Regions from separate parts of the Clostridium sulfidigenes genome, predicted to be linked through region 1. Evidence: predicted binding sites of a transcription regulator. Region 1 holds the regulator's gene; each other region holds the start of a gene.

What was found. Region 1 encodes Rex, which represses fermentation and respiration genes when NADH is low (regulators of the CRP and FNR family bind a similar motif). Its sites were predicted from a motif close to ATTGTTAANNNNTTAACAAT; they were not measured.
Region 2: a site for Rex is predicted at 2,947-2,966, ahead of ACTNBA_RS05170 (YeeE/YedE family protein). Genes of this name have one in related genera too.
Region 3: a site for Rex is predicted at 2,950-2,969, ahead of hypB (hydrogenase nickel incorporation protein HypB). Genes of this name have one in related genera too.

The regions. Positions count from the first base shown of each region.
Region 1 covers NZ_JBQHQR010000002.1:181,151-186,015, forward strand. Annotated here, with positions in the region: gene ACTNBA_RS02730 (FAD-binding protein) at 1-303, opposite strand, end outside; gene ACTNBA_RS02735 (electron transfer flavoprotein subunit beta/FixA family protein) at 328-1,113, opposite strand; gene ACTNBA_RS02740 (acyl-CoA dehydrogenase) at 1,127-2,266, opposite strand; gene ACTNBA_RS02745 (short-chain-enoyl-CoA hydratase) at 2,303-3,082, opposite strand; gene ACTNBA_RS02750 (redox-sensing transcriptional repressor Rex) at 3,326-3,976, opposite strand; gene abc-f (ribosomal protection-like ABC-F family protein) at 4,425-4,865, shown strand, end outside.
Region 2 covers NZ_JBQHQR010000003.1:279,122-283,986, reverse strand. Annotated here, with positions in the region: gene ACTNBA_RS05175 (FAD-dependent oxidoreductase) at 1-1,627, opposite strand, end outside; gene ACTNBA_RS05170 (YeeE/YedE family protein) at 1,645-2,913, opposite strand; gene ACTNBA_RS05165 (LysR substrate-binding domain-containing protein) at 3,192-4,082, shown strand; gene ACTNBA_RS05160 (YeeE/YedE thiosulfate transporter family protein) at 4,114-4,641, opposite strand; gene ACTNBA_RS05155 (sulfurtransferase TusA family protein) at 4,654-4,865, opposite strand, start outside.
Region 3 covers NZ_JBQHQR010000010.1:24,251-29,115, forward strand. Annotated here, with positions in the region: cyclic di-GMP riboswitch class II at 80-162, shown strand; gene ACTNBA_RS12270 (response regulator) at 240-614, shown strand; gene ACTNBA_RS12275 (chemotaxis protein CheC) at 604-1,239, shown strand; gene ACTNBA_RS12280 (diguanylate cyclase domain-containing protein) at 1,232-2,161, shown strand; gene ACTNBA_RS12285 (TetR/AcrR family transcriptional regulator) at 2,221-2,829, opposite strand; gene hypB (hydrogenase nickel incorporation protein HypB) at 3,097-3,768, shown strand; gene ACTNBA_RS12295 (FAD-dependent oxidoreductase) at 4,009-4,865, shown strand, end outside.

The DNA.
Region 1 (4,865 bases):
AATGAATAGGATTTCTGGTTTTTTAGCATTTACAACTTCGTTTATAACTTTTGTATATCCATCAGTTGAATAGTGAGTTAGTAACTCATTGTCGCATACTAATACTTTATCTGCTCCAAAAGCTCCTAATTCTTTAGTCATTTCTTCTATATTTTTATGTCCAAGTAATAATGCTGTAAGTTCTACTCCTAACTTGTCAGCTATTTCTCTTCCTTTTCCTAATAATTCTAAAGCAACCTTTTGTAATTCTCCGTCTCTTTGCTCTGCAAAGACCCATACACCTTTATAATCTGCTATATTCATGGTAATTTCCTCCTTAACTATATCTTAGATGAAGTGTTTTTCTTTTAGTTTTGAAAGCGCAATTGAAGCTGCTTCTTTTGGTGATACTTCAAATATTTCACCTTGTCCTTTAGCTTCTTTAGTCATTGATTTTTTAACCTTTGTAGGTGATCCTTTAAGACCAAGTAGGTTAACATCAACGTTAATGTCTGCTACAGTCCATACTTTAACTTCTTTTTCTTTAGCCATTGCGAATATGTTTTTAATGTTCATATATCTTGGCACGTTTAAAGTTTCGATTGCAGTTAATAGAACTGGAGTGTTAACTCTGATATTTTCATATCCATCTTCCCAAGCTCTTCTTACGTTTAATACGCCTTCTTTTTCTTGGCTAACTGCTTCAACATAAGTTATTTGAGGCATTCCTAAGTGTTCAGCAATTTCTGGTCCAACTTGTGCAGTATCTCCATCAATCGCTTGTCTTCCAGCGAATATTATATCATAATCTAAGTTTTTAATAGCTGCAGCTAAAGCGTGAGATGTAGCTAATGTATCAGCTCCAGCAAAAGCTCTATCTGTAACTAGTATAGCTTCGTCTGCTCCCATTGCTAATGCTTCTTCTAAAGCTACTTTTGCTTGTGGAGGTCCCATTGTTATAACAGTTACGTGTCCACCATAAGTATCTTTTAATTGTAAAGCTCCTTCTAAAGCGTTTTTGTCATCTGGGTTTATTATTGAAGGAACACCATCTCTTATAAGAGTTCCTGTTTTTGGATCTATTTTAACTTCATTTGTATCTGGTACTTGTTTTACACAAACAACTATTTTCATCTTTCACTACCTCCTATTTCAATATGCTTCCTGCGATAACCATTCTTTGAACTTGAGAAGTTCCTTCGTAGATTTCAGTTATCTTAGCATCTCTCATCATTCTTTCAACTGGATATTCTTTAGTGTATCCATATCCACCAAATAATTGAACAGCCTTAGTTGTAACATCCATAGCTACTTCTGAAGCATATAATTTAGCTCTAGCAGCATCTACTGAGTATGGCATACCCATATCTTTTTTGTATGCAGCTTTGTATACTAAAAGTCTAGCAGCTTCAATTTGAACATCCATATCAGCAACCATCCATTGAAGTCCTTGGAATGCTGCTATTGATCTTCCGAATTGTTTTCTTTCTTTCATGTAAGCAACAGCTTCATCTAAAGCTCCTTGAGCTAGTCCTAAAGCTTGAGCTGCTATACCAATTCTTCCTCCATCAAGAGTTTGCATTGCAACAGCAAATCCTTTTCCTTCTTTTCCAAGTAAGTTTTCTTTTGGAACTATGCAGTTTTCAAATACTAATTCAGTAGTAGATGATGCTCTTATTCCTAACTTCTCTTCAACTTTTCCTATTGAGAATCCAGGGAAATCCTTTTCAACTATGAAAGCAGATATTCCTCTAGTTCCTTTTGATTTATCAGTCATTGCAAATACTACGAAGATATCAGCAACTCCACCGTTAGTTATGAATATTTTTGAACCGTTTAATACGTAGTGATCTCCTTCAAGTACAGCTGTTGTTTGTTGTCCAGCAGCATCAGTACCTGCGTTTGGCTCAGTAAGACCAAATGCACCTAGTTTTTCACCTTTTGCAAGTGGTGTTAAATATTTTTCTTTTTGCTCTTGAGTACCAAATTGATATATTGGTGCTCCACATAAAGAAGTGTGTGCAGAAACTATAACTCCTGTAGTTCCGCAAACTTTAGAAAGTTCTTCTACAGTCATAGCATAAGATACGTTGTTTCCACCTGCTCCACCGAATTCAGTTGGGAATGGAATTCCTAACATGTTGTATCTAGCCATTTGCTCTACGTTTTCCATTGGGAATCTTTCTGTAACATCTATTTCAGCTGCTATAGGTTTTACTTCATTAATAGCAAACTCCCTTACCATTTGCTTTACAAGTTCTTGTTCCTTAGTTAATGAAAAATTCATTATAATACCTCCTACTTATACGATTATCTATTTCGATTATCTATTCTTAAAATTCTTGTCTCTCTTTTCAACAAAAGCTGTCATACCTTCTTTTTGGTCTTCAGTAGCAAAACACATTCCAAATGCTTCAGCTTCATATAATACTGCACTATCAATATCCATTTGCAAGCCTCTATTGATAGCAGCTTTACATTGGCTTATAGCTATAGGAGCATTCTTAGCTATTTTATTAGCCATAGCTTTTGCTTCATCTAAAAGTGTCTCTGGTTCTACTACCTTGTTTACTAATCCAATTCTTAAAGCTTCTTCAGCATTGATCATGTCACAAGTGTAAATTAATTCTTTTGCAATTCCTTCACCTACAAGTCTTGATAACCTTTGAGTTCCGCCAAACCCAGGAGTTATTCCAAGCCCTGCTTCTGGTTGTGCAAACTTAGCTTTAACTGATGCAATTCTAATATCGCAAGCCATTGCAAGTTCACATCCACCACCTAATGCAAAACCATTAACTGCAGCTATAACAGGTTTTTCAAGTTTTTCAATTTTTCTAAAAACCCCATTCCCAAGAATACCAAATTCTTTACCTTCTATAGCATTCATTTCTTTCATTTCTGAAATATCAGCTCCAGCAACGAACGCTTTACCTTCTCCTGTAAGAATAACTGCATAAATTTCTTTATCCCCAGAAATTTCTTGGATAACACAATCAATTTCTTTTAAAGTTTCTGTGTTTAAAGCATTTAATGCTTTAGGTCTGTTTAGTTTAACTAAAGCCACATTTCCTTCTTTTTCCAAGACTATGTTCTTATAATCCATGTTTAAAATCCCCCATGCAATTTTTCAGGTGTTAGCCGCCATAAATCGTTATTATTTTAACAAAAAAGTGATTAAGGTTCTAATACCTTAATCACTATTATAGACTGTTTATAATTCTTTTTCAACCTAATTTATATTTTATTTATGTTTTTTAATGAATCTTTTTACTTAATTCATATAATTAAATTCAAAAAATTCCTGACAATACAAATTTTAAGAAATTCGTATTGTCTTTTTTTAGTATTATAGGAATTCTTCTTCTTTTTCACGCTCATTTAATAAGTAACTTAAAGTCATTAAACTTTCATTAAGATGTACATTCTCTACAATAACATCCTCGTTAACCTTTAGATCTATAGGTGCAAAATTCCATATTCCCTTTACGCCATTCTTTATTACCACATCTGCTACCCCTTGGGCTCTATTTTTAGGAACACAAATTATAGCTATGTTAATCTTTTCTCTCTGTAAGAAACTATCTAACTCATCCATATCTCTAATTTCAATATCTCTTATTTTAAGTCCAATAAGTTTTACATTCACATCAAAAATACCTTTAAGATTAAATGCCATCTTATCAAAGGTTGTATAGTTGGCAATTGCTTGACCTATATTTCCAGCTCCAATTATTACAGTGTTATACTCTTTGTTAAGGCCTAATATAACAGAGATTTGATATAATAATTCCTTAACATTATATCCATACCCTTGTTGACCAAAATCTCCAAAACAATTTAAATCCTGTCTTATTTGTGAAGCTGTAAACCCAATTCTTTCACTTAGTTCTTTAGAGGATATTCTATCAACTTCATTTTTATCTAATTCGCGCAAATATCTGTAGTACTTAGGTAGCCTTTTTATTACAGCCATAGAAATGCTTCTTTTCTTCTCCACCTCTTATCAACTCCTTATATATATTCTTTATATATTCCTTGTTTATTCTTTTTGTCTTTTATTTTTATGCTTATTCATATTATAATTCTCTATTAAATATTATCTAAAATAACTATTCTAATCTCATATTCAACGTAGGTTTTATTCATATAGATATTATACTATATTACCATTGATTTGTTATATATTTTTTAATAAATAAACTATAATGCTATATTGTACATTTAAAATACTTTATTGTATATATAAATTATAAATTTTTTTAACTTTTTATCATAAATAATATATAAAGTCTCATAAACTTAATTTTTATACCAATTTTACTTTTCTTTGTATTATATATAACAATGTTTCCTATTACTCACAATACCCATTCCTCCACTGTACTATACAAATTATTTTAAATTTCTAACTTTCATGTTAAAATGCTAGTAGGACGGTGAAATAAATGATAGTTTTAAGTTGTAAAAACATAAGTAAATACTTCGGAATAGATATGATTTTAAAAGATATTACCTTCAATGTAAATGAAGGTGAAAAAATAGGATTAATAGGTGCTAATGGTGCAGGTAAATCAACCCTATTTAAAATTTTAACCAATCAAATGGAATATGATAGTGGTGAGCTATATATAGATAAATCAAAGGAACTTGGATATCTTTCTCAAAACCTTTCTCTAGATTCAGATAATACCATATATACTGAACTTCTTTCCGTGTTTAAGTCACTGATAGATATTGAGGAAAGATTACACAATTTAGAAGAGAAGATGAAGGAACCTTATGATGCTGCTAAAGAAGATTATCACAATAAGATTATACGTGATTATACTACTTTAACAGAGGTTTATGAAAATCGTGGTGGATACACTTATAAAGGCGAAATTAGT
Region 2 (4,865 bases), on a different contig from region 1:
AAATACCTAGATAAGAACCAGATATATTGATTACATTATCATATCCACTATTTTGTAGTGCCATTACTGCATTATAACTTCTTTGACTTGAACGACAATGTAAATATACCGGTTTATCCTTTGGAATTTCAGACATTCTTTCTCTAATTTCACTTAATGGAATATTTACTGAATTCTTAAGATGTCCTTGTTCATATTCATGCTTCTCTCTTACATCTACAATGAATTCATCCTTTTCTACTAACTCCCTAACTATTGTTACTGGTACTTGTCTAAACTTACCATATAATAAATTTAGTCCTACTAAAGCTGCAAAATTAACTACATCTTTTGCTGTTCCAAATAAAGGAGCATAACATAACTCTAATTCCTTTAAATTCTCTAAGGTTCCACCCATTGTTATCATTGTTGCAATTACATCTATTCTCTTATCTACATTTCCTTTTCCTATAGCCTGTGCTCCAAGAATTCTTCCTGTTGGATATTCATATATTAATTTGAAATGCATTGGATTACTATCTGGCATTAAGCCAACTTTATCTCCTGGAATAATGTATACAAAATCATAAGAAATACCTGCTGCTTTAGCAGCTTTTTCATTTAATCCTGTAGAAGCTGCTCCTAGATCAAATACTTGAACTACAGATGATCCTATAACTCCATTATTATTGTGATGAATATTATACATATTATCAGCTGCTGCCCTAGCCTGTCTTTGAGCTGGTCCTGCTAAAGCCAGCCTTGAAGTTTTATGTGTTAAGCGATTATAAACTTCTATAGCATCACCTACAGCATATATATCTTTATCATTAGTCAAATAGTTATGATCAACTTTAATGCCTCCAGTTACTCCAATTTCAAGTCCTGCATCCTTAGCTAATCCTGTTTCCGGACTAACACCAATTGCCATTACTACAACTTTTGCAGCCACCTTTTTACCTGATTGTAATTCTACAAAGTCTTCATCTATCTTCTTAACTCCATCACTTAATATAAGGTTTACTCCCTTATCCATCATTTCCTTGTGAAGTATTTGGGCCATATCATAGTCAAAAGGACTCATTATTTGATCAAGTGCTTCTATAAGACTTACATTCTTATCTGCTAAACATAGGTTTTCCGCTACTTCAACCCCTATAAAACCACCGCCAACAACAGCAATATCCTTAATATTGTTACTATCAATATAATTCTTTAATTTCTTTATATCAACTACATTTCTTACTGTAAATACATTGGAACCTGTTACTCCTTCAATACTTCTTGGCAATATTGGATTAGCTCCTGGAGATAAAACTAATTTGTCATAGGACTCTTCATATTCTTCTCCTGTAAGAAGGTTCTTAACTACTACTTTTTTATCTTCTCTTATAATTTTTATAACTTCACTATTAACTCTAGCTTCAATATTATATTGATTTTTGAACTGTGTTGGACACATTAAAACTAAATCGTCACCATTTTCCACCATGCCACTTAAATGAAATGGTAAAGCGCAGTTAGAAAAAGATACATGAGGTCCCTTCTCAAACATAATTATTTCTGCTTCTTCATCAATTCTACGTGCTCTTGCTGCAACTGAAGCTCCTCCAGCAACTCCTCCAATAATTAAAATTCTTTTACCCATAACAATGATACCTCCTTTTAATGTTGCTTAAATAGTCTTTTAGCTAGTGTATTTCCTACAATACCACCAATTACCATGAAAATTAAGAAAATCCAACCGGAAAGTGAGAAATTTGCAATTGGAGTATATAATGCTCCTACATTACATCCATTAGCAAGTCTAGTACCTAATCCCATAGTAATTCCGCCTAGTGCATATAGTAATACTTCTCTTACTGTAATGTGCATCTCTGACATAAATGTTTTCTTAAACTTACCCGCAGTTAACAAGTATATACTAGTTCCAATGAGTATTCCAAAGTTTTGCACTGAAACAGCATGTTCAAAGAATGGAACAAGATACGCCTTTGCTGGCATTTGAGTAAAGGCTGCCAAAGATTCTGGTGAAACTCCAAATATCATCAAGAATTTACCAAACCATATTCCATAAGGAGTAGATGCGCCCCATCCAGCCTTAGTAATTCCCATTAACAAAGCAAATAATATCCCTATAACTACAGCCCCTTGCACTAATGTCCAAGGTTTTACAAATAATCTGTTGTATGTTGTTTCACTTAAAAGCTTGTAATTCTTAGTGTCTAACACTTCATTTTCATCCTGTACCTTTTCCATTGAGTGACCAGTATAAGTATTATTTTGCTTACGACTTCTCTCGTAACGGTATGATATAAACACAACTAATCCGCAAAATAATGCCATTAATACTAAGGCACCTAGATATCCTTCAAGACCATCCCATTTAAATAGATCTGGTAGGAATACACCTCCTGCCAACTTTTCACCTACTGGAGTTGAAAACCAAGAGTTCTTAACCCATCCTACAGTATTTTGTATAGGGAATCCTAAGAATACTCCTAACCCAAAGAAGATTAATGTAATAAACGCTCTAGGAAGACCTGTTATTAAGTCCGTAAGTACTCCTGATGCACAACATGATGAAAATGACATACCAAACCCAAATAGTATTGCCCCTAATATAAGACCAAAGTTAATTGGGTTTATCCACAGATCGTAACTAGCTGGATCTACCTTGAATAAAAATGCAGTAGTCAATAAAGATGAGATAAAGAACAAGAACATTAGTGTCCTCATTAATTTTGTTGATCCTGTATTAAATGCACGATTAACACTACCTGCAAATCCTGTATAAGCCCTAGATAAAGCATAACCTAATCCCACACCCACTAAAAGTCTAAAAAATAGCATGTCAGTTTTTAATAATGTCTTTCCTAAAAGTAATACTATTAAAATTCCTATAAATCCTAAAATTTGTTCAGTCTTTTTCATTTTTTTCCTCCTTATACTTTTAATTTAAAATTCAGTGTGATTTTTTTAACAATATTTGGTGCAAAGTGGTTGTGTTTTCGTTTACATCATGACGTGTTATCTTTATAATAAAATTCTATTACATATTATTCTTTTTCCATAGAAACTAAATGCTATATACCATAACACTTTCCTTTAACCAATTGTAAAATATGCCTAATAAAAATAAATATATTTATTTCTGTGTAATATACTAGTAAAATAGAATATATGTATAATTATTTTTAGGATGTGACTATATGAATCTTGAATATCTTGAATCATTTTATATAACAGTGAAATATAATAGTATCTCAAAAGCAGCACAAATTCTTCACCTTACCCAACCTGGTCTCAGTGGTCAGCTTAAGAGCTTAGAAAATGAATTAGGTGTAAATCTTTTAAATCGAAGTAATAAAGGTGTAGAATTAACAGAAGAAGGAAAAGTAGTATTTAACTATGCAGATACTTTACTTTCTATTCAAGGAAATATTAAAAGAGATTTGATTAACTTGCATCAAGAGCAACCAAAGTTAATGATTGGTGCTTGCAAAAGTGTGGGTGAATATGCTCTTCCTTGTAGTATTTTTACCTTTAAACATCTCCATGAAGAAGTTGATATTCGTATGGAGGTAATAAATTCAAGGGAAGTTATTCAAAAACTACAAGAACACGATATTAATATTGGAATCATTCAGCATGATCCAATGTTAAATGATATTTCTACTCAACCTATTATTTCGGATGAGCTTTTGCTAGTAGGAAATAGTGATAATTCACCTAAAAGAATTTCTATGGAAGAATTAAAACATATTCCACTAATTTTACGAGAACAAAATTCTGGAACTAGATATGTAATTGAAAAATCATTAAAAGAAAAAAATGTAACTGTAGAAGAGTTAAATGTGATTTATGATTTAAATTCTCCCGAATCTATTAAGTCTTCTATTCTTTCGGGAAAAGGTTTTTCTTTTTTACCAAAATTAACAGTTGCTCAAGAACTAAAAAAACAGTCTATTCAAATCGTTGAAGTAGAGGATTTTAAAATTTCTTTCAGTTATTATATAGCTTCAAGAAAAAAATATACACTTACAAAGCACGAGCAAATGTTTGTAGATTTTATAATTTCTAATAAAAGAGGTTTTTGTTAAAAAAAGAGGACACATGTCCTCTTTTCCATTTTTATATAAAGAATTTAACTAAAATCTTAACTCCTACCCATGTACCCAACATTACAAAAATACCAAAAACCCAAGCGTGTAAGGAAAATGATGGTATGCCGCTGAAAAAAGCACCAATGTTACAACCAACAGCAAGCCTAGTTCCATATCCCATCATAATTCCTCCTAAAAGTGCAATTATAAACTGCTTTTTACTCTTTATTTTCTTCCATTTAAATTGAGAAGCTAATAACGTTGCAACTAAAGCTCCTAAAATAACACCTATATTTAAAATTGTATATTGATTAATAAATATGTTTCCATTGGAAATTATAGGACCGTAATAAGATTGAAAATGACTAAAATACTCCCATTTAAAAGGGTCTAACCCAAACCATTGTAGTATGCCAATACCCCATAATAAAAAACCACTAGTTATTTGCCAACTTATACCAATTAGACCTAGTAAAATTACATTCATTACTCCTAATAAAATTCCACCTACCCAATAAGGCCAAGGTTTCTTAAGATATTTTATTATAGACTTCATTTTATCTCTCCCCTATTTTCCTTTTGGCTTTTGAATATATACTTCCCACTCTCCTCTACCTAATTCCACAAGCTGTATGGGATATTCCTTTTCTAGTGCCCACTTCTCTATATCAATTGCTACACAACTATGATCGCAATTAAGAATTAAAATATCTCCTGGCTCCATTGTTTTAAGCTCCTGCATTGCCCTTAGCAAAGGAATAGGACATAATTCGCTTAAAC
Region 3 (4,865 bases), on a different contig from region 1:
TTGAAAATTAAGATAAATAACTATTGAAACAGTTTATATTAAATGATAATATTTAAATGTTATAATTTAAATTGGATTAAAATACAAGGGAAACTGTGAAGTACATATTTAGCTTGGGCATCTTATATGTATGGAGTTAGTGATGCAACCGACCCTATATTCATAATTTTTATGAATATAGGGTTTTAATTTTATAATGGATGAATTATTCCATAACTAAACATAGGAGGTATATTAAAATGAATATTTTAATTATTGATGATTCTACTTTTTCTCAAAAAATAATAGGTAACTTAATTGTAAAATATTTAGATGACGTAAACACTTATTTTGCAAAGGATGGAGAGGAAGGATTAGAAAAATACAAAAGTATTAAACCTGATTACACATTTGTAGATTTATTAATGCCTAAATTAAATGGAGGAGAATTAATAAAATTAATAAATGAATATGATTCTAATGCAAAAATAATTGTAGTTTCAGCAGATGTTCAAAAAAGTATAAAGGAAGAAATAGATTCATATGGTGTAATAGAATTTATAAACAAGCCCTTTACTGAAGAAAAAGCAAAATCTATATGTGAGATAATAAGGAATGTTCAAAATGAAGAATAATGTAGAAAGAGAAGATATATTAAAAGAGTTATTTAATATAAGTGTAGGTAAATCAGCGAGTATATTGTCTGAAATAATAAATAAAAAAATATTATTAAATGTACCAAATTTGAAAATCTTAGATTTGAACGAAAAAGCAATAGTAATAGATGATTATCTTCCGCAAGTAATGCAAGGAACTATTATGGTATCCTCTATAGCATTTGAAGATGAACTTAGAGGAAAGGCAAGCTTAATATTCCCAGCGGATAAAATGAGAACATTTATAAACCTATGTTTAAATGAAAATGATGAAAATCAACTATGTAATATGAATTTTACTGATATAGATTTTGATATTATAAAGGAAATTGGAAATATAATATTAAATTCAATAATTGGCGAAATAGGAAATTATCTAAAATTAAAATTAAATTATACTTTACCAGAAGTTAACGTATTTAATAAAGTGGATTTTGAAAAAAATATAAAGAACAAAGAGTACGAGCATATTTTGATGCTATATATAACCTTTAAAATAGACGATTCGGAAATAGCGGGTGCTATAATAATTAATCTTACTTTAAGTTCATTAAGTCAATTATTAAATAAAGTAGGAATGATAGAAGATGATTTCTGTGGATAGAATTTTATATGATATATTAGATAATATAAACGAAGGAATAATCATATTAGACGAAGATTTTAAAATTTTATTTTGGAATAATCATATGGAATGTTTAACCCATATTAGTGAGGAAAAAGTAAAAAATAGTTGTATATATGATGTTATTCCTAGTCTAAATAAAGGTTATTTTAAAGATACAATAAATCGTATAATCAATGATGGAAGAAAAATGTTTTTTTCGGCAGCTATGCATAAAGATTTGCTAAGTAATAATAAAAATTTAAATTTAAAGATAAGTAGAATAGAAAAAGATAATTTGAATTTTATACTTATTGAATTTATTGATGTGACTAATCAATTTTTACGTATTGATCAACTAAAAAAATATGTGAATGAATTATATATTTTAAATAAAGAATTAAAGGAAAAGGAAAAAACTATTAATAAATTAGCTTATTATGATGGACTGACAGGTTTAGCGAATAGAACATTGTTTTATAAAATGGCAGATGAATTTTATAATAATGCTAAAAGAAATAATAGTCTTTTAGGACTTATGTTTATAGATGTTGATAAATTCAAATATATAAATGATACATATGGACATAAAAAAGGAGATGAGGTTCTCATTCATGTAGCTAAAATACTAAAAGAATCTACTAGAAATGGGGATATAGTTGCTAGGTTTGGTGGTGATGAATTCTTAATATTACTACCTTTTATAAAAAGTTACCATGAATGTGAAGCTGTAGCCTCCAGAATTACTAATCTTACTGAAGCTATATATTGTAAAGAAGAGCAAATAAAAATATCTTTAAGCATAGGTATTAGTATATTACCCAATGAGGTTAATGATATTGATGAACTAATATTAGAAGCAGATAGGGCAATGTATAAAGCTAAAAAAACAGGTGGAAATGGATATCATTTATTTAAATAATAGTAAAAACAAGGATGCTATGTAAAAATTACAAGTATCCTTGTTTTATGTAGCTTAGCTTAGGATTTATTTTTTTCCATAAATGCAGGAATACTTTCTGCAAAAAATCTCACAAAGGTGTTTTTGAATTCTTGATCTTCCTGTTTTAAAACCCCTAGGGAATATTGCATTGCAACACCATCTAGAGCTGCTATTAAAATAGTAGCAAGACTTTTTTTGCAGTTTTTATTTTCGATACCAAATGCGTAAAAGTACATATCTGCTACCTTATTTATTATTTCATTATAATCTTGTTTAAGGCTTTCACTAAGAGAGCCACCTTTAGATAATACGTAGCCTATTAATAAAACTAAAAGGCGTTGCTCATTAACCTTAGACATACGTTCTCTAACTTTATTACTAATTTCATTTAACATATTTTCAGTGCTTTTAAGATTACTACTTTCATCTTTTTCAGAAAGTTTTTGAGCAAAGTACATAGCTTCCTTTACTGCGTGGTAGAATAGCTCGTCCTTGTTCTTAAAATGATGATATATTGCACCAGTAGTAAGCCCAGCAGCTGAGGCTATTTGACGCATACTTGTTTCTTCAAAGCCATTTTCTATAAATACACTAATTGCAGCATCTAAAATATGTTGCTTTCTTTCATTAGGTTCATTAGCGTTCATTTTATTCACCCCATTTAAAAATAGTATATCATATTTTTACAACATCATGATTCACATATTATAGGACCATTATATTAAAGACATAATAGTCTGCATTTTCATAACATATTTATTATTTCGAATGTTAATTCATTGACAAAGGTAGGTGCGTATTATATTATAAACATAACAACTGTTATGTTATATTGTGGAACGGTTGGTAATAATATATTGTAACCTACTTCAATAAAGTAACCTAAATTAAATATGAAATGGGGGAGAGTTTACATGGAGGCATTTAAAGTTTTAGAAATTAAGCAAAGTGTTTTTGACAACAATGATCATCAGGCTGAGCTACTTAGAGAAGAATTGAAAAAAGATGGGGTCTTTTTATTAAATCTTATGTCATCACCTGGTTCAGGGAAAACAACAACTGTTTTAAGAACAATTGAAGCTCTGCAAAATGAAATGAACATTGGTATTTTAGAAGCTGATATTGATTCAGACGTGGATGCACACAAGGTTTCACAGACTGGAGTTAAAGTAATTCAACTGCATACAGGAGGAATGTGTCATCTTGATGCTGATATGACTAGACAAGGTTTAAAAGGTCTTGGAACAGATAACATTGATTTTGCAATATTAGAGAATGTTGGGAACTTAGTGTGTCCTGCAGAATTTGACACTGGTGCATCAAAAAATGCTATGATTCTAAGCATACCAGAAGGAGATGACAAGCCTTTAAAATATCCTTTAATGTTTTCAATAGTTGATGTTTTATTAGTGAACAAAATAGATGCAGCGGACTATTTTGAATTTGATATGGAGGCAGTAAAAGAGAGGGTAAAAAAACTGAATCCAAATATTAAAGTTATCCCAATTTCAGCTAAAACTGGAGAGGGGATTGGAGAATGGGCTGACTGGATACGTGGACAAATAAATAATTGGAAAAATAAATAACTTTAAATAATTCATAACATTAAAAGTATTATAAACTTACTTTAAAATATTTTGACTATATAATAATCAGTTTCTTTCGGTTACTTTTGTTTTAATAACTTAATAAAACCTAAAAGTGCTGATTATTTTAATATAGTTAATATTAATAATGAGTCTTGCCATCTTTGCAATTCATTGTAAACACTGGTGTTTATAGTTTTGTTTATGATGACATATAATTATTTTGGGGAGGGATAATATATGGTCAAGGAAAAGGTACTTGATCTTGCAAATCACATCAGTAATAAGAAGCGTGGCTCGAAAAATGAAATCAAAGCTACAGATCCCGAGTATATGATTCTTGAACCTGTTGTTTCAGAAGAAATGGCAGAAGTTGTACTTTGTATGGAAATACGTAAAAAGGTTACTGCTAAAGATGTTGCTCCTTTATGTGGCAAATCTGTAGAGAAAACAACAGAACTTTTATTAGAATTAGCAGATGCAGGGGTTTGTTTTGTAAATGAAATTGATGGAGTAGATACATTTTGGTATGAGACCTGGGTTCCAGGTATCATGGAAATGATGGTTAACAATAAGGAGAATGTTAAAAAGTATCCTCAGATTCCTAGGGCTTTTGAAGCCTATGGAAGAGTAAGGGGACCTAAGACAGCAGGAAGTTTTCCTGTAGGAGTAGGTCTTATGCGTGTTATACCTATAGAACATGCCATTGAAGGTGAAACTAGAAGAGCATCCTATGAGGAAGTTTCTAAGTATCTTAATGATAATGATATATTTTCAGTTGCTGATTGTTCATGCCGTACAGCAAGAGAAGCTATGGGAGAAGGCTGTGGTCACCTCAAGGAAGACATGTGCATTCAGATGGGGCATGCTGCAGAATACTATATACGTACGAAGAGAGGTAGACAGATTACTCGTGAAGAAGCCTTTGAAATTATTAAGAGAGCAGAAGAAAACGGTTTAATGCATCAAATACCTAACTTAGATGGTTCTGGTAAAACTCATGCTATTTGTAATTGCTGTGGATGTTCTTGTCTGGCTTTAAGAACTGCTAGTATGTTTATTAACGCTGATATGGTACGTTCAAATTATGTTTCTAA